4 regions of the Mesorhizobium album genome follow, and region 2 is predicted to be linked to each of the others. Evidence: predicted binding sites of a transcription regulator. Region 2 holds the regulator's gene; each other region holds the start of a gene.
The links. Region 2 encodes LexA, which represses DNA repair genes until DNA is damaged. Its sites were predicted from a motif close to TGTTCNNNNTGTGTTCNG; they were not measured.
Positions count from the first base shown of each region.

Region 1 (5,193 bases), on a different contig from region 2:
AGCGGCAACATCGCCATCGATGAGGGCCTGCATGGTCGAACTGAACGACGGACAATCGAGGCTGGTCTTGGCGCCACAGAAGGGCGCGGCGATCGCCCGCTACGACGCGCTGGTGATCGGCAGCGCGCCGGTCGCGCTGCTGAAACCGGGGGACGGCACGGGCGCGTCCGGCTGCCAGCTGCTGGTGCCGTGGTCGAACCGCATCTCCGGCGGCGGCTTCACCTTCGACGGCCGCTTCCACGCCGTCGAGCCGAACGTGCCGGGAGAGGCCTTTCCGATCCATGGCGACGGTTTCCAGAAACCGTGGCGGCTTGCGCGCCGCACGGAGACCGAAGCGGAGCTGGTGCTCGAAGACGGCGCGATCGGGCCGTACCGTTATGCGGCAACCGTCACCTATGCGCTGCAGGACGGCGCGCTGGACGCATGTCTGACGGTGGAGAACCGCGCCGGCATGCGCCTGCCTTACGGTCTCGGCTTCCACCCCTGGTTCCCGCGCGGCGACACAACCCTGCTGAAGGCGAAGGCGAAACGTGTCTGGCTTGAGGACGAGCGCCATTTGCCTGTCGGCGTCGTGCCGGTGAGCGAGCATCCGGGTTGGGATTTCGAGCGCCCCATCCCGCTGCCGTTCGATTGGGTGAACAACGCCTTCGACGGCTGGAACCGTCGCGCCTCGATCACGCAGCTCGAGGATGGGATCAGAATTGCGCTGAGCGCCTCGCCGGAACTTGCCGTCTACATCCTCTATTCGCCGTCGCCCGATGCCGGCTTCTTCTGCTTCGAGCCGGTCTCGCACACCGTCGACGCGCATCACGGCGAGGGGCTGACGGTGCTCGATGATGGGCAAACGATGAGCGCCGCCATGACGCTGGACTGGGAGATTGCCGAGACTGATTAAGCCGCGCGCCAGCGGCGGAGTGCGCAATCTTCCCTCGGGGGAGATGTCCGGCAGGACAGAGGGCTTAGGAGCGCCGCCTTCGCGGAACCGGATGGTGAGCGTTCTGCACCGTTGCAACGCTCGCAGGTCACGGCAGGATCCTAGGGTCTGCGCTGCGTCGCTTCGCTCCTTGCTTCGCCCGTGGATGACGAAGAGGATAGGCTGGCGGGACAGCGCCCCCTCTGTCCTGTCGGACATCTCCCCCACAAGGGGGGAGATTGGCAGCTCCGGCGCTTCGCCCCAATTCTCCAGCGCTCCAGCCCTCACAGCTCCTTCTCCGCCAGCTCCCTGAATTCATCCGGCACCGAGCGCGCTGCTTCCAGCGCCACGGTGCCGTAGCCGACGGCTTCCTTGCCGAAACGCTTACGGATCTTGTCGACGGCGCGGTCGGCGCCGAAGCGGGCGAGCCCGCGGCGGCTGCCGGGCTTGAGCTTTTCGTCGGCAAGTCCAAGCGGCAGCTCGAGCTGCAGCTCGGTGCTTTCCTCCAGATGCGAGACCGAGATCGCCAGCAGCGAGATTTCCCGCTCTCCCGGATGGGCGGCGAGCACGCCGCGCACCAGCTCCTCGGCGATTTCGGCGAGCATCGTTGTCGCCTGGATCGGCTGCTCCAGCGTCACCGAGCGGGTGACGGCGCGCATGTCGCAAAAGCGCACCCGCACCGTCACCGTGCGGCCCGGCCTGTCCTTGGCGCGCAGCCGACTGGCGACGCGGTCGGCCAGATGCAGGAGCGTCGGCACGAAGACGTGTGGCAGCGCCGGCTTGCGGCCAAGCGCCGACTGCGCGCCGGCCGAATGGGCGCGGCGATGCGTCTCCAACCGGCGCGGGTCGCGGTTCCAGGCGAGCGCCGCGAGCTTCTGGCCGGCGGCATGGCCGATCAGCCGCTGCAGCGCGCCGCTATGCGTGTGCGCCAACTGGCCGATAGTCTCGACGCCGATTTCAGCGAGCTTGGCCTTGGTTGCCGGGCCGACGCCCCACATCAGCGACACCGGCAGCTCATGCAGGAAGGAAAGCTCGGTGCCGGGCTCGACCACCACCAGCCCGTCGGGCTTCGCCACCTGCGAGGCGATCTTGGCGAGATGCTTTGTCCGCGCCACGCCGATCGAGATCGGCAGGCCGAGCTCGGCCTTCACGCGGCGGCGGATTTTTCGCGCAATCTCCTCCGGCGGCCCGAACAGATGTGTGCAGCCGGCCACATCCGCGAAGGCCTCATCGATTGAGATGCGCTCGACCAGCGGCGTGAAATCGTCGAGCACCCTGATCGCGGCGTCGCCCAGGCGCTGATATTCGCTGAAGCGGCCGCCGACGAAGATGAGCTGCGGGCAGAGCTCGCACGCCTTGCGGCCGGGCATGCCGCCGCGCACACCGAAAACCTTCGCCTCATAGGAGGCGGCAAGCACCACGCCGCCGCCGACCGCGATCGGCTTGCCGCGCAGCGACGGGTCGAGCAGCTGCTCGACCGAGGCATAGAAGGCATCGAGATCGGCATGCAGGATGGTGGCGGCTGAAGCGGCGTTCGTGGCGAGCATCGCGCGCTCCCGTCTCCATCCCCTTGCGGCGTCGCAGCATTAGCGACGACTGTTGTAAGAGGTTTTTACTGGAACATAGAGAGAACAAAACCGGTTTCTTGTCAAGCGACGACGCCGCGAATGAGAACGTTCGCAACCGCACGCAACCCATGCTTTCGGAGGCGGTTGCGTCGAAGCCGCCAATCCTCCCTCAGAACAAGGGGAGAGCGCTCAGACAGGCGATCGCTGCAATCGCCAACCGCCGCCCTATGCCGGCTTGGCGTATTGCTCGGCGCTGAGCACCTCGATGCACTGGAACGGCCGATCGCCTTCCACCCAGGCGTCATGGCCGGGCGGGATGGTGTAGGACATGCCTTCGGTGAAGGTCTTCTCGGTTCCGTCGTTCATGCGCACGGTGATACTTCCGGATACGACATAGCCGACATGCGAGACCTGGCAGCTGTCGGTCTTGACCACCGGTTTCACGCATTCGGACCAGCTCCAGCCAGGCTGCATGTTCATCCGCCCGAGCGTGAAGCCCGGCAGCCGCACGATTTCGACGCGCGTCTTGGCGGGCGAGCGGACCTCGTCGGGATTGTCGTGCGACTTGGATGCGAGTTTGGTGACGTTCATTGCAGCTTCGGCCATGACATCCTCCCCTGTTTTCAAGCGGAGCCGGACGCTGCGATCGTCGGCGACCGCTGCCGGATTCATACGCCTGTCAATGAGCAATTGCTAATGTAATTGCCGGGCGCGGCGGGTAATCGATTTTGCGGCGAGACCGCTATTGCAAGCGCGCCCTGCCGGTGATTTGCTGCTTCTTGCCTGGCACGGCGATGGTTGAGGGACCATCCGTTTTCACTCCCAAAGGGAGAATTCGATGAACCCTTGGTAAGTGAATTTCGCCGATAACGTCACGGCAAAGCCAAGCCCCATCCACAACAATCCATCTCCAATTCCGCTCGCCGGCGCGCGCTGGTCGCGCCGATTGAAACCGCCATGGGCGAGGAGCAAGCGGGGCGAGGAATAATGCTCGAAAAACCAGAAAAACCAGGGAGGAAGTCGATGCTGAATCAAGCCTTGCCAACGGATCCGCACCCGCCCGCCGTCACGGCCCACCGTGACCCGCCGGCGCTTCGTCAATGCTGCGACAGCTATATCTGTCCGGTCTGCGAGCAGGTGGTCGAGCTGACGGATTTTCGCCAGGTCGTCTGGCATCAGAGGCCGGGCCATCAGCCGATGAAAATGGATGATTGAGAGCCCAGGCGGCGAGAAAAAAGCCCGCGTCTTCCGCAGAAGGCGCGGGCAGCAGCTGGAGTAGCCGTCCAGTCAATGCGCTCGCAGGCAACTGGTTGCGTCTGGCCGACATGATCGGCTGCTGCGTACGGGCCCGACCGGAAAAGCCAATAGTTGGGCACTGGGCCTACCGTCCCTGGCGACCGTGGACTGAAGTCGCACATCCTTGAACGCAGTGGCCCGAATGGCCGGATTTAAGGAAACAAGTGCGGCGCCAATTCATTGCCTCACAGGCCGTCGAACAAAGTCCCTTCATCGGCGGCTGCCAAAGGAGTGCCCGCCATCACCTGCGATGTGGCGGGCAACTTCTTGAGCGTTCCACCAGGGAGATGTCCATGCAACCCGGCGAGATCATCGCGAACGCATTCGCCGCTCTTCTGCTGGCGGTGTTGATCGCCGGCATCTTCCTGGTCTTCGGCAGGCCGCTCTGGCCGGAACGCCGGGCCGGGATGGAGGTCCTTATCCCGGTCGATCCGGCCACGACCGGATCGGTGCGCAGGACCTGCCTCGAGCCGTGCCTGCCGCCCCGCTTCGATCTCAAGCGCGCGTCGGCGAGGCCGCCGTCGAATTCCTGATCGGAACAAGACTTAAAGCGCGTCGGCTGAATCCGCTTCAGCGCGACGCGCTTTAGAGCGCGGAACCTCGCCGCCCGCCGCGCCGTTGACTGAGTCGAAGGGACGTAGCGGGCGGAGGCCGCCATGGACAGCTTCGAACTCATTGATCTCATCTACATTGTCGACGCCTGCGCGAGCGACCGCGTTGCGGGTCGCCTCATCTCGATGGCGAAAGCCGTCGAGGAACTGCGCGTCCTGACCGGCGACTTCGTCTCGTCGGACGAGGCGGCGGCAAACGCCTTGAGCCAGGTGGCGCTGGAACGCGGCTGCGCGGTGCTGTTCGACGAACAGCCGGGCGCGGATATTGTTTCGGAGCCTTAGGGCACGACGTTGGAGCAGGGCAGAGGGGGAACGAAGGATCGCCGGCCTATGCACTTCGTCATCCTAGGGTCTACGCCGCGTCGCTTCGCTCCTTGCTCCGCCCTAGGATGACGAAGTGTCGGCGGAGCCGGAATCAAGTGCTGAGACGTCGGCGGGACAGCGCCCCCCGTCGCGCCGGCTTTCGCCACCCCCCGATGTTGTAGTCTTCACTTCACCAGCGTGATCATCCGGCCGGCATACATCTCGCGGCCGCCGAGCTCGGCCGCGCAGTCCGATTTCACCGCCGAGGTCCCTGTCATCGCCACGGTGTTGCCGACCAGCCGCAGGCAGCTGCCTTCAGCGCTCATGTCGGAATTGCCAGCATAGGTGATGGTCGCGTCGGGGGCGTAGATGAAGCCTCTCACCACCGAGCCGGATCCGCCGTTCAGCGTCAGCGCCTGTGTGTTGCCATGGGCCTGGAAAATGGTGATGCCGGCGTAGGGCCCGGTGGTTGTGGGCGAGAGGTTCACCGTTTCGTTGGCGT
Region 1 is NZ_JAVIIW010000072.1:13,602-18,794, reverse strand. It holds gene RFN28_RS32925 (aldose 1-epimerase) at 32-895, shown strand; gene dinB (DNA polymerase IV) at 1,198-2,460, opposite strand; gene RFN28_RS32915 (cupin domain-containing protein) at 2,707-3,087, opposite strand; gene RFN28_RS32910 (hypothetical protein) at 3,298-3,657, opposite strand; gene RFN28_RS32905 (polymerase) at 4,071-4,310, shown strand; gene RFN28_RS32900 (hypothetical protein) at 4,434-4,670, shown strand; gene RFN28_RS32895 (TadE/TadG family type IV pilus assembly protein) at 4,877-5,193, opposite strand, start outside.
Region 1: a site for LexA is predicted at 2,530-2,547, ahead of dinB (DNA polymerase IV). Genes of this name have one in related genera too.

Region 2 (5,193 bases):
CAGCTCACGTCGCGGCTGATCGGCATCAACAACCGCGATCTGAGAACCTTCGAGACCAGCCTCGACGTTTCCGAGCGGCTTGCGGCCATGGTGCCGTCTGACCGGCTGCTCGTCAGCGAGAGCGGCATCTTCACGCATCAGGATTGCCGCCGGCTGGAAAAGAGCAGGATCGGCACCTTCCTCGTCGGCGAGAGCCTGATGCGGCAGGCCGACGTGGCAGCCGCGACCTCGCTTCTGCTGACGGGTAATGCGCCGGCCGAGGCCGTCTGATGCCCGCCCTCACCCATATCGGCGCCAAGGGCGAAGCCAACATGGTCGATGTCGGCGACAAGGCCGAGACGACGCGCACGGCAATCGCCGAAGGTTTCGTCACCATGCGCCCGGAAACTCTGGACATGATCCTGGCCGGCGACGCCAAGAAAGGCGACGTGCTGGGGGCCGCACGCATCGCCGGCATCATGGCGGCCAAGAAGACGCATGAACTGATCCCGCTCTGCCACCCGCTGCTTCTCACCAAGGTTGCCGTCGAAATCGAGCCCGACCGCGCGCTCCCCGGCCTCAAAGTGACCGCGCTTACCCGCGTCAACGGCAAGACGGGGGTGGAGATGGAAGCGCTGACCGCCGCCTCGGTCGCCTGTCTCACCATTTACGACATGGCGAAGGCGGCAGATCGCGCCATGGTGATTTCCGGCATCAGGCTGGTCGAGAAGACCGGCGGCAAGTCGGGCGACTACAAGGCAGGTTCTTGAGATGGCGTTGCTTCCGGTCGCCGAGGCGCTCGAACGCCTGCTGGAAGGTGCTGCGGCGCTGCCCAGCGAAAGCGTTCCGCTCGCCGATGCGGCCGGCCGCGTGCTGGCCGAACCGGTGGCGGCGCTGCGCACCCAGCCGCCCTTCAACGCTTCGGCCATGGACGGCTATGCCGTACGCTACACGGACGTAGTGTCAATGCCGGCGCGGCTCTCCGTCATCGGCATGGCGCCTGCCGGGCGCGGCTTTACTGGTTCCGTCGGCAAGGGCGAGGCCGTGCGCATCTTCACCGGCGCGCCGCTCCCCGAAGGTGCCGACACCGTCGTCATCCAGGAGAATGTCCGCGACCTCGGCGGCGGCAGCATCGAAGTGATCGAGCCGACCGCGCAGGCACGCAACGTCCGTCGCCGCGGACTCGACTTCGGCGAGGGTGACGTGCTCCTCCATAAAGGTCGCGACCTCGATCCGGCAGCGCTTTCGCTGGCGGCGTCGGCCAACCATCCGAGCCTCAATGTGGTGCGGCAGCCGTTCGTCGCGATCATCGCCACGGGCGACGAGTTGTTGCCGCCGGGCAGCGCGCTCGGTCCCGACCAGATTATTTCGTCCAACGCCTATGGCGTCGCCGCCGTGGCGCAGTCGGTCGGCGCGCGCGCGCTCGACCTCGGCATTGCCGCCGACCGCAAGGACGCAATCGCGGCTTTGGTGAAGAAAGCGGTCAAGGCCGGCGCCGACGTCATCGTCACGCTTGGCGGCGCCTCGGTGGGCGACCATGACCTGATCCACGACGTGCTGACCGGCGAAGGCATGCAGCTCGATTTCTGGAAGATCGCCATGCGCCCCGGCAAGCCGCTGATGTTTGGCCGGCTCGGCGACATCCGCTGCGTCGGCCTGCCCGGCAATCCGGTGGCGAGCCTGGTTTGCTCGCAACTGTTCCTGAAGCCGCTCCTGGCGCGGCTCGGCGGTCGTCCCTACCGGCAGGACATTCGCACGGCATGGCTGGGTTCCGCGATGCACGCTAACGACATCAGGCAGGACTATGTGCGCGCCGTCGTGCGCGAGGATGCCGGGGCGCTGGTCGCAACGCCGTTCGGCATCCAGGATTCCTCGATGCTGCGGATGCTGGCCGACGCCAACGGCCTGATCGTGCGCGAGCCCTACGCGCCGGCCGCGGAAGCCGGCGCCGAATGCAGCGTTCTGATGTTACGCTGAACAAAACGTCAACACATTCACTAAACTTTAAACGGTTGCGGAACACAACTGGAACAGATAGTGTTTGTTCTGGGTTTGTTTTCTGATTCTGGTTTTGGAACCCGTTGGGGGCTGCCATGCTGACACGCAAGCAACATGAACTTCTGATGTTCATCCACGAACGGCTCAAGGAAAGCGGCATTCCGCCGTCTTTCGACGAGATGAAGGAAGCGCTCGACCTTGCCTCGAAGTCGGGCATCCACCGCCTGATCACGGCACTGGAGGAGCGCGGCTTTATTCGCCGGCTGCCGAACCGGGCGCGCGCCCTCGAGGTGCTGCGCCTGCCCGATTCCATCGCGCCCGGCCTCAACGCGGCGAGGAAGTTTTCGCCGAGCGTCATCCAGGGAAGTCTCGGACAAGGCAATCTCGGCCGACAGATCAAGCCTGCGGCGCCTTCGCGCACGCCGGCGCCCAGCAATGACGACGATGCCGTTTCGGCCGTGTCCATTCCGGTGATGGGCCGCATCGCCGCCGGTGTGCCGATCGACGCCATCCAGCACCAGACGCATTCGATCACGGTGCCGCCGGACATGATCACGGGCGGCGAGCACTATGCGCTGGAGGTCAAGGGCGACTCGATGATCGAGGCGGGCATCTTCGACGGCGACACCGTGATCATCCGCAATGCCAACACCGCGAGCCCGGGTGAGATCGTGGTGGCGCTGGTCGATGACGAGGAGGCGACACTGAAGCGCTTCCGCCGCAAGGGCGCCTCGATCGCGTTGGAAGCCGCCAATCCGGCCTATGAGACCCGCATCTTCGGCCCAGATCGCGTCAAGGTTCAGGGCAAGCTCGTCGGGCTCATCCGGCGCTACTGAGCAATTCCAGGAAAGTGCGCAGCGGTTTTCCGTCCGGAATTGCGTCAAGACAAACACTCAGTAGCGGTTCAGCATGGCTGAACCGCTACTGAGCCGGTTGAGGCTTGGCTTCTGGCGTTTCAGGCTGCTTGTAGGGTGCCAGCCCCCTCGCCTCGCGCGAATACCGTCGTTGCTCGTGCCAGGGACGGTAAGGCTGTTGGACGGCATAGTGAATGGCTGGCCGCGCTGTCGCCGATTGCGGGTCGAAGAAGACGGCGGCACTGCCGTCACGCGCGAGCTGCCGCTTGGTGACGACGAGGACGCGTGGATCGCGGCAAGGGTTGTAGGCCATGGCGTCGTTGATGACGATGAGATCGGCGAAGCCGCAGGCCGGCCGGGCGCTGTCGCGGTTCTCGGCTAGCGCGACGAGCGCGCCGGATGGATGCCGGCCAATGCAGAGGTCGCCGGTACAGTAGAAAGGCGAGCCTGGCGGCAGGCCGACGGGATCGGTTATCTCCCCGCTGACGAATGTCTCGGGCGGCACGATTGTCTCGGCCTTCAGCGCCGTTTCCAGTTGTCGGTTGTGAATTCGTTGGAGCGCGCGCGGTTGATGGCGAGTTCGCCGCCGCCGATCGGCATCGCCACCAGATGCGCATCCTCGGAAATCAGGACGTCCGGCGTGCGCACCTGCGGGATCGTCAGCAGGCCGGCCAACGCGAAGGGAACGGCCGCCAGCCTGAGCCAGGTGGTGGCCATGGTCGCAATGACCAGCGCGATTGTCGTAAGCAGCACCGACTGGATCGAGATCAGCCCGACGGCATCGACCGGCGAGCGTTCCGAAATCCACCCCGAGATCGCGATCATCGCCGTCAGCCCCTTGCCCATCAAATAGAGGAAAGGCCAGTCGAAGCCGAACGGCATCATGACGGCGCTGGCGACGGCAAGGAACATCACGACCGTGACGATCGGCATGATCGCGAGATTGGCCAGCAGGCTGAGCGGCGAGACGCGCTGGAAGTGCCAGATGGCAAACAATGCCGTAGCGCTTCCGGCGATGATCGAGGTCATGGCGGCGCCACCCGCTCCGACCGCCAGCTTTCGCGACAGGAACCGCAGGAACGAACGCTTCGGCGGCGGCACCCTCACTTTGCCGGTGCGGTATTCGGCCCAGCCGGCATAGGCGCCGACGAGCGCTGCCGTGGCGGCAAACGACATCTGGAAGCTCGGGCCGACCACTTCATGCGGCGACACCAGGATGACGGCGATGGCCGAAATCGCCAGATTGCGCATCGTCAGCGCCGCCCGGTCGAAGAGCACGGCGATCAACATGACCGCGAGCATGATGAGACTCCGCTCGGCCGCGACCACGACGCCGGAAATGACGAGATAAGCGGCGATCGACACCAGCGCGATTGCCGCGGCGTATTTTTTCACCGGGCGGCGCGAGGAGAAATCCGGAAACAGCGCGAAGGCGCCGCGCAGCAAAAGCATGATCGTGCCGGCGACCAGCGCCATGTGCAGGCCGGAAATCGAGATGATGTGGTAGATACCGGTCCGCCGCATCGCCTCGTTGATGTCCTCGGGAATGCCCGCGCGAACACCGACGATCAGCGCAGCCGCGATCTCCCCTTCCGGACCGCCGACCGTGCTTCTGATATGATCTGCGATATTTTCGCGAGCGTTCTCGACGGCGGAGGCTAGGCCTGCGCCGGCGGGCGGGTCGGTTGCCGAAACGACTTTCGGATCGCCGAGGAAAAACCCGCTGGCGCCGATGCCGGAAAAATAGCTGTCGAAGGAGAAGTCGTAGCTGTCGGGGCGGACCGGGCCGGTCGGCGGCAAGAGCCGCGCATAGCCTGTCACCAGCGATCCTGCCTCCAAGTCGGGTGGGATCCTGCGCGCCGAGAGCCTGACGCGATCCGGGGCGTAGCGCAGCTTAGGGTGCGCGGTCGAGATGAGGTCGATGGTCAGCCTGATACGGTCATTGGCCATTTCCTCGGCGATGACGACACGGCCCATCAGCCGTGTCTGGATCTCGGAGCCGAGCATCGGTGTTGCGGCGCGCCAGGTCTCGACCTTCGCAGCGACAAAGCCCAGCGCGCAAAACAGCGCCGCCATGAAGAGGAGGTGCGTCTTCGGCCATGAGCGCGAAACCGCCGCACAGACGGCGATCAGCGCAACAGCCGCAAGCGGCCTGTAGAGATCCGGCTCGGTGCTCAGGGAAAAATAGAGGATGACGCCCGCTGCCAGGAAAACCGGCACCAGCAGGAAGCCGATGCCGCGGTCAAGCTCGGTGGCAGCGGCTGCAGCGACGCTTCGGCCAAACGCGGGAAGCGAAGCGCGGCGCACCTGCCTGCGGATCCGATCGATGGTTGCTGGCGGAGAGAGCGTGCGAGAGGCCCCG
Region 2 is NZ_JAVIIW010000004.1:11,097-16,289, forward strand. It holds gene trpC (indole-3-glycerol phosphate synthase TrpC) at 1-270, shown strand, start outside; gene moaC (cyclic pyranopterin monophosphate synthase MoaC) at 267-749, shown strand; gene RFN28_RS04530 (molybdopterin molybdotransferase MoeA) at 751-1,956, shown strand; gene lexA (transcriptional repressor LexA) at 2,073-2,813, shown strand; partial or broken gene RFN28_RS04540 (ComEC/Rec2 family competence protein) at 2,899-5,193, opposite strand, start outside.

Region 3 (5,193 bases), on a different contig from region 2:
TCGGCCGGCAGATCCTTAAGCTCGGCACTTGGAAAGGAATCGGGAAGCGCATGGCAGGGCATAGCGGCACGAAAAGAGTGATCTACGCCGCGCTCGCTGGCAATCTCGCGATCGCGTTGACCAAATTCGCCGCGGCACTCTTTACAGGCTCTTCAGCCATGCTGTCGGAAGGCGTGCATTCACTGGTCGACACTGGCAATGGCGCGCTTCTGCTATACGGCATGCGGCGCGCCGCGCGACCGCCCGACCGGACGCACCCGCTCGGCCACGGACGCGAACTCTATTTCTGGAGTTTCATCGTCGCATTGCTGGTGTTCGCGCTCGGCGCCGGCATTTCCTTCTATGAGGGCGTCATCCACATCATGGCGCCAGAACCGGTCATCGACGCCAGGGTCAACTACATCGTGCTCGGTCTGTCCTTTCTGTTCGAAGGCAGTTCCTGGCTGGTGGCGCTGAAGGCGTTCCGGGAGCAGAAGCGAAAGCTGGGCTGGTTCGAGGCGGTGCGGCTGAGCAAGGACCCCAGCGCCTACACGGTACTGTTCGAAGACAGCGCCGCGTTGCTCGGCCTCATCGTCGCCTTTGCGGGCATCCTAGCGTCCGAACTTCTGGCGATTCCCGAGCTCGACGGCGTCGGCTCTATCGGCATCGCGATCATCCTGGGCGCAACCGCGATCTTCCTGGCGCGCGAGAGCAAGGGCCTGCTTCTCGGCGAGCCTGCTTCGCCCGAAATGCAACGCAAGGTTCTGGGGATCGCCGAGCAGGATCCGGCCGTGCAGCGGGCGAACGGCATATTGAGCGTCCATATCGGTCCCGAGGAGATCGTCGCCGGCTTGAGCATCGAGTTCGAGGATCATCTCACCGCGCCGGAGATCGAAGCGTGCATCGAGCGCCTTGAGGCGCGGCTGAACAAGGAGATGCCGGAGATCGCCAGGCTTTTTGTCAAGCCACAGGCCGCCGGCATATGGGAGCTCAGGCGAAAGGCCATCGCCGAGACCTCCGGCGAGGGTTAGACTTGGGTGAAACTCTGATGGAGAAAGACCGATGAAGATCGACGGCGGGTGCCATTGCGGCGCCATCACCTACGAGGCCGAGGTCGATCCCGAGAAGACCTCGATCTGCCATTGCACGGATTGCCAGCAGCTCACCGGCACCGCGTTCCGCGTCACCGTGCATGTGCCGGAAGAGGACTATCGCATCACCAAGGGCACGCCCAAGGTCTATATCAAGACCGGGTCGAGCGGCGCCAAGCGGGCACAGGGCTTTTGCGGTGATTGCGGTTCGCATCTCTACGCCACGTCCGTCGGCGACGGGCCTAAGGTCTACGGCATCAGGACCGGCACCGCACGCCAGCGCGACCAGCTGGTGCCGAGAACACAATACTGGCACCGCTCGGCGCTGCACTGGCTGCCGGAATTCGAGGGCACCAGGATCGTCGAGGAGCAGTAGCGGTCATCGCATCGGCGGACTGGCGCAGACCTCGGCGATTGGCCGAATCTTCCGCGCCTTCGTCATCCTCGGGCTTGACCCGAGGATCCATGCCGTGACCGTCATCGAGGAACGCGACGGACCAGAATTCTGCACCGCCGCAACGCCTTAGCGTCACGGCAGGATCCTGGGTCTGCGCGCGTCGCTTCGCTCCTTGCTTCGCCCCAGGATGACGAAGTGATAGCCGTTCCGGCCAATCTCCAAGGCGGGGTGGCTAATCGCCGTCTTCCACCACCCTCAGCCGCAATTGGCCCGTCTTGGAATCGGCCACCCGCGCGCCGGCCTCCACCTTGGCCGGGCCACCGCGCGGCGGCTCGGCCTCGCCTTCGCCGAACTCCAGCGCCTCGATCTTCTGGCCGCGCTTGGTGACTTTCGTCGTCGACACGAGAATGTCGTCGATATCCTTGGCCGCCTGGCCGAAATGCGTCTGCAGCCGGCGCACGCGCTCGTCGACGCGCGCCACGTCCTCCATCAGGCGGATCACCTCGCCCTGGATCAGATGCGCTTGCTCGCGCATGCGCGCGTCTTTGAGGATCGCCTGGATGACCTGGATCGACAGCATCAACAGCGACGGCGAGACGATGACGACGCGGGCGCGGTGCGCCTTCTGCACCACGGCCTCGAAATTCTCGTGGATCTCGGCGAACACCGACTCCGACGGCACGAACATGAAGGAGGTGTCCTGCGTTTCGCCCTGGATCAGGTATTTTTCGGCGATATCGCGGATATGCACCTCGATGTCGCGCCGGAACGCCTGCGCCGCCACCTTCTGCAGCTCGGCCCCCTCGGCGGCGCGGATGGCATTCCAGGCCTCCAGCGGGAACTTGGCGTCGATGGCGAGCATCGGCGCGCCGTTCGGCATCCGCACCAGGCAGTCCGGCCGGCTGCCGTTGGAGAGGCTCGCCTGGAACTCATAGGCGCCGTGCGGCAGGCCGTCGGCGATGATCGCTTCCATGCGCGACTGGCCGAAGGCGCCGCGCGTCTGCTTGTTGGAAAGGATCGCCTGCAGTTGCACGACCTGGCCGGCGAGCGACTGGATGTTGCCCTGCGCGGTGTCGATCACCGCCAGCCGCTCCTGCAGCTTGGCCAGGCTCTCATGCGTCGACTTGGTCTGCTCGGCCATGGTCTGGCCAAGGCGGCCGGTCATCGCGTCGAGCCGCTGGCCGAGCGACTGGGTGAGCTCGGCCTGCCTGGCTCCGAAGACTTCGGCGATCGCGCCCATGCGCCCTTGCATCTCGGCCTGCGCTTGCAGGATGTCAGCCATGCGCGCTTCGGTGTCGCGGGCATGGTCGGCGGCCTCCGCCGTGGCAACCGCGCGCGCCTTGGCCGCGCGCCAGAGCGCGATGACAAGCGCCAGGAACAATGCCAGCAGCAGGAGCGCACCAAAACCGAGCGCTTCGCCGAGCGTGATCGTGGTGGCGCCGAGCCGCGCGACCGGTTCCGAAAGTATTGAGGTCATGTCGTTCATGGAAGCAGCATAACCGATTCGGCCTGCTGGCATAGATCAAAACGTGAACATGTCAGGGCTATCCCGGTTGACGCTTCTCCAACGAGGTCTTAGGTGAAACGCCATGTCGATCAAGCCGCTCATCATCCTTCCCGATCCTCTCCTGCGCCAGGTTTCCAAACCGGTCGAGCGCGTCGACAGCGATTTGCGCAAGCTCGCCGACGACATGCTGGAGACCATGTATGACGCGCCGGGCATCGGATTAGCGGCGATCCAGGTCGGCGAAGCGCTGCGCCTGCTGGTGATCGACCTTGCCAAGGAAGGCGAGCCGCCGGCGCCGCATGTCTTCATCAATCCGGAAGTCCTCGAAAGCTCCGACCAGCGCTCGGTCTATGAGGAAGGCTGCCTGTCGATCCCGGACTATTATGCCGAGGTCGAGCGTCCCGCCGCCGTGCGGGTGAAATATCTCGACCGCGACGGCAAGCTGCAGGAGATGCAGGCCGAAGGCCTGATGGCGACCTGCCTGCAGCACGAGATCGACCATCTCAACGGCGTGCTGTTCATCGATCACATCTCGAAGCTGAAGCGCGACATGGTGGTGAGGAAGTTCAAGAAGCTCGCCAAGGAGAAGGCGCCGGGCAAGATGGTAGGCTAGGGGTCATGCCCCTTCGCGTCATCTTCATGGGCACGCCGGATTTTTCCGTGCCGACGCTCAGCGCCATTGCCGAAGCCGGCCATGACATCGCCGCCGTCTACACGCAGCCGCCGCGCGCCGCCGGCCGGCGCGGGCTGGAATTGACGCCCTCGCCCGTGCAGCGCGAGGCGGAACGGCTTGGCCTCGAAGTGCGGACGCCGACATCGCTCAAGGGCGACGCTGAGCAGCGGGCCTTTGCCGCCTTGCACGCCGATGTCGCCGTGGTCGTCGCCTATGGTCTGCTTCTGCCGAAACCCGTTCTTGAGGCGACGAAGCTCGGCTGCCTCAACGGTCATGCCTCGCTTTTGCCGCGCTGGCGCGGTGCTGCTCCCATCCAGCGTGCCATCATGGCCGGCGATGCCGAGACAGGCATGATGGTCATGCGCATGGAAGAGGGTCTCGACACAGGGCCGGTGGCCTTGGTTGAAAAATGCGCCATCGGTTCCGATATGACCGCCGGCGAATTGCATGACCGCCTGATGGCGATCGGCGCTTCGCTGATGGTGGAAGCGCTCGCGCAGTTGGGGATAAATTGTCTGACATTTACCCCGCAGCCAACGGCGGGGGTGACCTACGCCAAGAAAATCGATAAATCGGAGACGCGCGTTGACTGGACGCGGCCTGCCGGCGAAGTCCACAATCACATTCGCGGCCTCTCGCCCTTTCCGGGCGCGTGGAGCGAGGTCGAAATTGGTGGCCGCATGGAGCGGCTGAAACTGCTTCGCTCGACGCTGTCTGAAGGCGTCGGCGAGTCGGGAGGAATTCTCGATGACCGGCTGACGGTCGCCTGCGGGTCAGGCGCGGTCCGGCTGGTCGAAGTTCAACGGGCGGGCGGAAGGCCCGCCGCCGCGCAGGAATTCCTGCGTGGGGCCAAGATCGAAAAAGGAATGAAACTCAAATGAGCATGATGTCGATACGCGCGGCGACGCCGCGGGATCGCGAGACGATCCGCCTCGTCGAGGAGCATGCCTTCGGCCAGCAGACCGAGGCCGGCCTGGTCGACGCGCTGGTGACCGGCGGCGACGCGGTCGTCGAGCTGGTGGCGGAAGAGGATGGTCAGGTCGTCGGCCATATTCTGTTCTCCAGGCTTTTCGTGCAGAACGGCGGCAAGCGTTTCGCTGCCGTGGCGCTGGCGCCGCTGGCGGTCGAGCCGTCCTTCCACGGCACTGGCATCGGCGGCGCGCTGATCCGCGAGGCGCATGTCCGCCTCAAGGAAGCCGGCGAGACGCTGGCCGTGGTGCTAGGCGATCCGGCCTATTACGGCCGCTTCGGCTACACCCATGCCCGCGCCGAGAAGTTCGAGAGCGAATACCAGGGCGAGGCGCTGCAGGCTCTCGCCTGGGGCGACGCGCCCGAGGCCGGCAAGCTGGTTTATGCTTCGGCTTTCACAGCGCTGGCCGCCTAGAGCATGATCCCGAAAAGTGGGAACCGGTTTTCGGGAAAGATCATGCTCAACCGAAAAGACAAAGCCTCGCCACGATCGCAGGCGGTTGTCTGAACATGCCGCGTTTTCGGCTCGATATCGAATATGACGGCAGCCAATTCGCCGGCTGGCAGCATCAGGCGG
Region 3 is NZ_JAVIIW010000020.1:76,474-81,666, reverse strand. It holds gene RFN28_RS17915 (cation diffusion facilitator family transporter) at 51-1,010, shown strand; gene RFN28_RS17910 (GFA family protein) at 1,042-1,446, shown strand; gene RFN28_RS17905 (DNA recombination protein RmuC) at 1,700-2,953, opposite strand; gene def (peptide deformylase) at 3,057-3,587, shown strand; gene fmt (methionyl-tRNA formyltransferase) at 3,593-4,528, shown strand; gene RFN28_RS17890 (GNAT family N-acetyltransferase) at 4,525-5,031, shown strand; gene truA (tRNA pseudouridine(38-40) synthase TruA) at 5,127-5,193, shown strand, end outside.
Region 3: a site for LexA is predicted at 2,986-3,003, ahead of RFN28_RS17905 (DNA recombination protein RmuC). Genes of this name have one in related genera too.

Region 4 (5,193 bases), on a different contig from region 2:
ACTATGCCGGCAACGACGAAGCGGCCCAGAAATTCAAGGCCGAGACCGGCATCCCGGTCTACAAATGGTCGGTCGCCGACTACGACGCCTGCACCGCCGGCATCAAGCAGGTCGAGGCCGATCTCGGCCCGGTTTCGGTTTTGGTCAACAATGCCGGCATCACCCGCGACGCCATGTTTCACAAGATGACTCGCGAGCAGTGGAAAGAGGTCGTCGACACCAACCTCTCCGGCGTCTTCAACATGACGCACCCGCTGTGGAGCGGCATGCGCGACCGCAAGTTCGGCCGCATCATCACCATCTCCTCGATCAACGGCCAGAAGGGTCAGGCCGGCCAGGTCAATTATTCGGCCTCGAAGGCCGGCGATATCGGCTTCTCGAAGGCGCTGGCCCAGGAGGGCGCCCGCGCGGGCATCACCGTCAACGTCATCTGCCCCGGCTACATCGCCACCGACATGGTCAAGGCCATCGACGAGAAGGTGCTCAACGAGCGCATCATCCCGCAAATTCCGGTCGGCCGCCTCGGCGAGCCGGAAGAGGTCGCGCGCTGCGTCGTCTTCCTGGCGTCGGACGATGCCGGCTTCATCACCGGCTCGACCATCACCGCCAATGGCGGCCAGTACTTCGCCTGATTTTTTTGACACCGACGGCAGGCGGTCCGGGCAACTGGATCGCCTGTTTTTTGTCTGCGACTCCAAGCGGGCCGCCCAGCGCCTGCCTCAATACGGCACGCAAAAGTTAACGGCCTCCCCGCTCCCGGTGCAAAAGACGGTTCACAAGCTGTGAATTTTCGGTACGCAAGCTGTGGACGACACCATATCTAGGGGTGAACAAAACAGGAAACATTACGGATCGCTGATTCGTCGCCGATTCGTTCCGTCTTTGGCCAGAACGTTAACGCAAAGAGCCGGAAATGGCGCCGAAATGATTAACGGCGGTTTAGGAAAGGTCAACCATTTCATAATCTTGGTGGCTGCGCTCGCATCCGTCGCGATCGTTCACCGGCAAAGGTTAACGGCCCATCGGGGCTTGCCTCAGCCAAGCATGAAACGGGCCAATCCACAGATTCAGCATGTGGTGAGACTCAGCGTCAAAAAATCCACATATAGCCGTGAACAAAACCTGAATCAGAACGAGTCAGTGATTCGTCGCCGATTCGTTCCAGACTCGTTCCAGCAGTTAACGACAGCGCATTTTGACGGGTGCCAACCTGCGTCGCCGTCCTTCGTAGGAACATTCCGCTTTCGCTTCGCGCTCTAAATCCCTATGTGTCGCCTGTCACACGCGGCGGCACCGCCGCGTTCCGACAAACAAGCGGCAGAAAGACCTTAATTTCCGGGCCGATGAACATTCAGCCGAAACACACCCATCCGCTGATCCTTACGGGCCGCGACGTGACGGCCGTGCTTGGGCCGACCAATACCGGCAAGACCCATCTCGCCATCGAGCGCATGGTGGCGCATGAGAGCGGCGTTATCGGCCTGCCGCTGAGGCTGCTCGCCCGCGAAGTTTATACCCGCGTCTGCGAGAAGGTCGGCGCCCACAAGGTGGCGCTGGTCACCGGTGAGGAGAAGATCGTTCCGGCGAGCGCCAAATATTCGGTCTGCACCGTGGAGGCGATGCCGCGCGAGACCGACGCGGCCTTCGTCGCCATCGACGAGGTGCAGCTTGCCGGCGACCTCGAACGCGGCCACATCTTCACCGACCGCATCCTGCACCTGCGCGGCCGCCAGGAAACCCTGCTTCTGGGCGCCGCCACTATGCACGGCATCCTCCAGCGCCTCTTGAAGGGCGTGTCGGTGGTGACGCGGCCGAGGCTGTCGCACCTTGCCTATGCCGGTTCCAAGAAGCTCACCCGCCTGCCGCGGCGCACGGCGATCGTCGCCTTCTCCGCCGACGAGGTCTACGCTATCGCCGAACTGATCCGCCGCCAGCAGGGTGGCGCAGCGGTCGTGCTCGGGGCGCTCTCGCCACGCACCCGCAACGCCCAGGTGGAAATCTTCCAGTCTGGCGATGTCGACTATCTCGTCGCCACCGACGCCATCGGCATGGGGTTGAATCTCGACCTCGACCACGTCGCCTTCGCCCAGAACCGCAAGTTCGACGGCTACCAGTACCGCAACCTGACTGCCGCCGAGCTCGGCCAGATCGCCGGCCGCGCCGGACGGCACCTGCGTGACGGCACCTTCGGCGTCACCGGCCAGGTCGATCCGTTCGACGAGGATCTGGTCCAGAAGATCGAGGGGCACGATTTCGACGCCGTGAAGGTTCTGCAGTGGCGCACCGCCGATTTCGATTTTACCAGCCTCGATGCGCTCAAGCGCTCGATCGAGACCAACGCGCCGGTCGAAGGATTGACGCGCGCGCTGCCGGCGGTGGACGCGCAGGCGTTGGAACATCTGTCGCGCGACGAGGATATCCGCGCGCTCGCCTCCGGCGCGGAGCGTGTGGCGCTCTTGTGGGAAGCCTGCGCGCTGCCGGACTACCGCAAGATCGCGCCCGCCCAGCATGCCGACCTCATCGCCTCGATCTATATGGACCTTGCGCGCCATGGCCATGTCGACGAGAATTACATGGCCGAGCAGGTGCGGCGAGCCGACACGACAGATGGCGATATCGACACGCTGTCGCACCGGATCGCCCAGATTCGCACCTGGACCTTCGTCTCCAACCGACCGGGCTGGCTGGCCGATCAGGCACACTGGCAGGAAAAGACGCGCGAAATCGAAGACAGATTGTCCGATGCGCTGCATGAGCGGTTGACGAAACGCTTCGTAGATCGCAGGACTTCCGTGCTCATGCGGCGCCTTAGAGAAAATACCATGCCTGAAGCCGAAATCAGCCCATCCGGAACCGTCCTCGTCGAAGGCCATCATGTCGGCGAGTTGCAGGGGTTCCGCTTCACCGCCGACCAGAGCGCCGGCGGCGAGGATGCCAAGGCGGTGCGGACCGCCGCCCAGAAGGCGCTTAGCACGGAGTTCGAAGCGCGCGCCGAACGCTTTGCCGCCTGCGCCAATGGCGATCTCGCCCTGGGCTCGGACGGCGTCCTGCGCTGGATCGGCGCGCCGATCGGCACGCTGGTCGCCGGCGACGAGGCGCTGAAGCCGCGGCTTGTGCTGCTTGCCGACGAGCAGCTGACCGGCCCTGCCCGCGACAAGGTCGCGGCGCGCGCCGAGCGTTTCGTCAACTTCCAGATCGAAACGCTGCTGAAGCCGCTGGTTGACCTGAAGAACGCCGAGCAGCTTGCTGGCATCGCCCGCGGCATCGCCTTCCAGCTCGTCGAGCATTTCGGCCTCATCAACCGCCGCGACATCGCGGAGGAAATGAAGTCGCTCGACCAGGAGGGCCGCGCTGCGCTGCGTCGCCTGGGCGTACGCTTCGGTGCCTACCACGTCTTCGTGCCGGCGTTGATCAAGCCGGCCCCCGCCGGGCTGGTGACGCTGCTCTGGGCGCTGAACAACGACGGCAAGGAGAAGCCCGGCTTCGGCGACGTCGTCCACGCGCTGGCCTCGGGCCGCACCTCGGTGGTCATCGACCCGTCCTTCGACAAAACCTTCTACAAGCTCGCCGGCTACCGCAATCTCGGCCGCCGCGCCGTGCGCGTCGACATCCTCGAGCGGCTGGCCGACCTCATCCGCCCGGCGACCAACTGGAAGCCCGGCCTCGGCCAGCGGCCGGACGGCGCCTATGACGGCCATGCCTTCATGGTGACGCCGCCGATGATGTCGATCCTCGGCGCCACCGCCGACGACATGGAGGAGATCCTCAAAGGTCTCGGCTATCGCGCCGAGCCGAAGCCGGCCGCCGAGGTGAAGGCCAAGCTCGATGCGCTGGACAACGCCGCCCGCGAAGCCGCTGCCGCTAAGGCAGCGGCGGAAGAGGCCGCGCGCGCCGCGCAGGCGGCCGGGGCAACGGCCGCCGACGCCGCGGCCGAAGCGCCGGCTGAGAGCTCGGAGGCCGAAGCGCATACGGAGCAACCCCCGGCCGAAAGCGTGGAGCCCGTTGCCGAAACAGTCGAGCAGGACGCAATCGAAGCGGAACCGCATGCGCAGGCCGCTGCGGCGGGCGAGCCGGAGGAACAAAGCGACGCGCCAGTCGGCGAGACCCCGCCGGAGACTTCGGCGGCAAACGAAGCCGAGCCGGCTGCAGCGGCAGCGCCCGAAGCCGCCGGCGAAGCCCCCGCCGAGGAAGAGCCGAAGCCGATCCTGCTGTGGCGGCAGGCGCGCTTCGACCATCAGCGTCCGCGCCACCGCCGCGACAGCCGTCCGCGCAACGCCCAGGCCGCGCGCGATGGCCAGCCGGGCGGCCAGGCTGGAGATCGGCCGGCTCATGAGGGCCGCCGCGAGCAGCGCGACGGCGCCGGCAAGCCGCGCTTCGATCGCAACAAGTTCAAGCCGAGGCCGGAAACCGGCGAACGGCGCGAAGGCAGGCCGCAGGGCGAGCGCCCCGACCGCCGCGAGGGCCGGTCTGGCTGGAAAGGCAACAGGCCGGACGGCAAGGGCAATGCTTCAGCCGGCAAGCCGGCCTTCCAAAGCAAGCCGCGCGAGGAGCGCCCGCAGCGCTTCGACCCGGATTCGCCCTTCGCCAAGCTCGCCGCGTTGCGCGACCAGCTGAAGAAGTAGCCCGGCCGGTTGCAATGGTTGGAGAAGGCCGCCAGCGCATCGACAAATGGCTGTTCTTCTCACGCGCGGTGAAATCGCGGTCGCTGGCGGCGAAGCTTGTCGTCGCCGGACGCGTCCGCATCAATCGCGACAAAGCAGCGCAGGCCTCGGATCTGGTGAAGCCCGGCGACGTGCTGACCATCACTCTCGATCGACGCATCCTGGTCTGGAAGGTGCTTGGGTCCGGAACCCGGCGCGGCCCTGCCGAAGAGGCGCGGCTGCTCTACGAGGACATGTCGCCGCCGCCGACGCCCAAGGGCGAGGCCATTCCCGACGCCATTCCGGCTTTACGCGAGGCCGGCAGCGGCCGTCCGACCAAGCGGGAGCGCCGGCAAACCGACCGTCTGCTCGACGAAGACTGACGATGCGACCGGACCCTGTTGCGGCAAGCGGCTGAAGTTCCATTCCGCGACGCCGGATCAGGTGGCAAGCCCTGCCCTTGCCAGCGGCGGCCAAAGGCGTTACCTCACCTTCAAAACTCAGCAAAAACGGGACGTCCCGGAGCCTGCAATGACCTATGTCGTGACCGACA
Region 4 is NZ_JAVIIW010000012.1:53,146-58,338, reverse strand. It holds gene phbB (acetoacetyl-CoA reductase) at 1-632, shown strand, start outside; gene RFN28_RS12480 (helicase-related protein) at 1,344-4,622, shown strand; gene RFN28_RS12475 (RNA-binding S4 domain-containing protein) at 4,637-5,023, shown strand; gene fdxA (ferredoxin FdxA) at 5,172-5,193, shown strand, end outside.
Region 4: a site for LexA is predicted at 1,158-1,175, ahead of RFN28_RS12480 (helicase-related protein). Genes of this name have one in related genera too.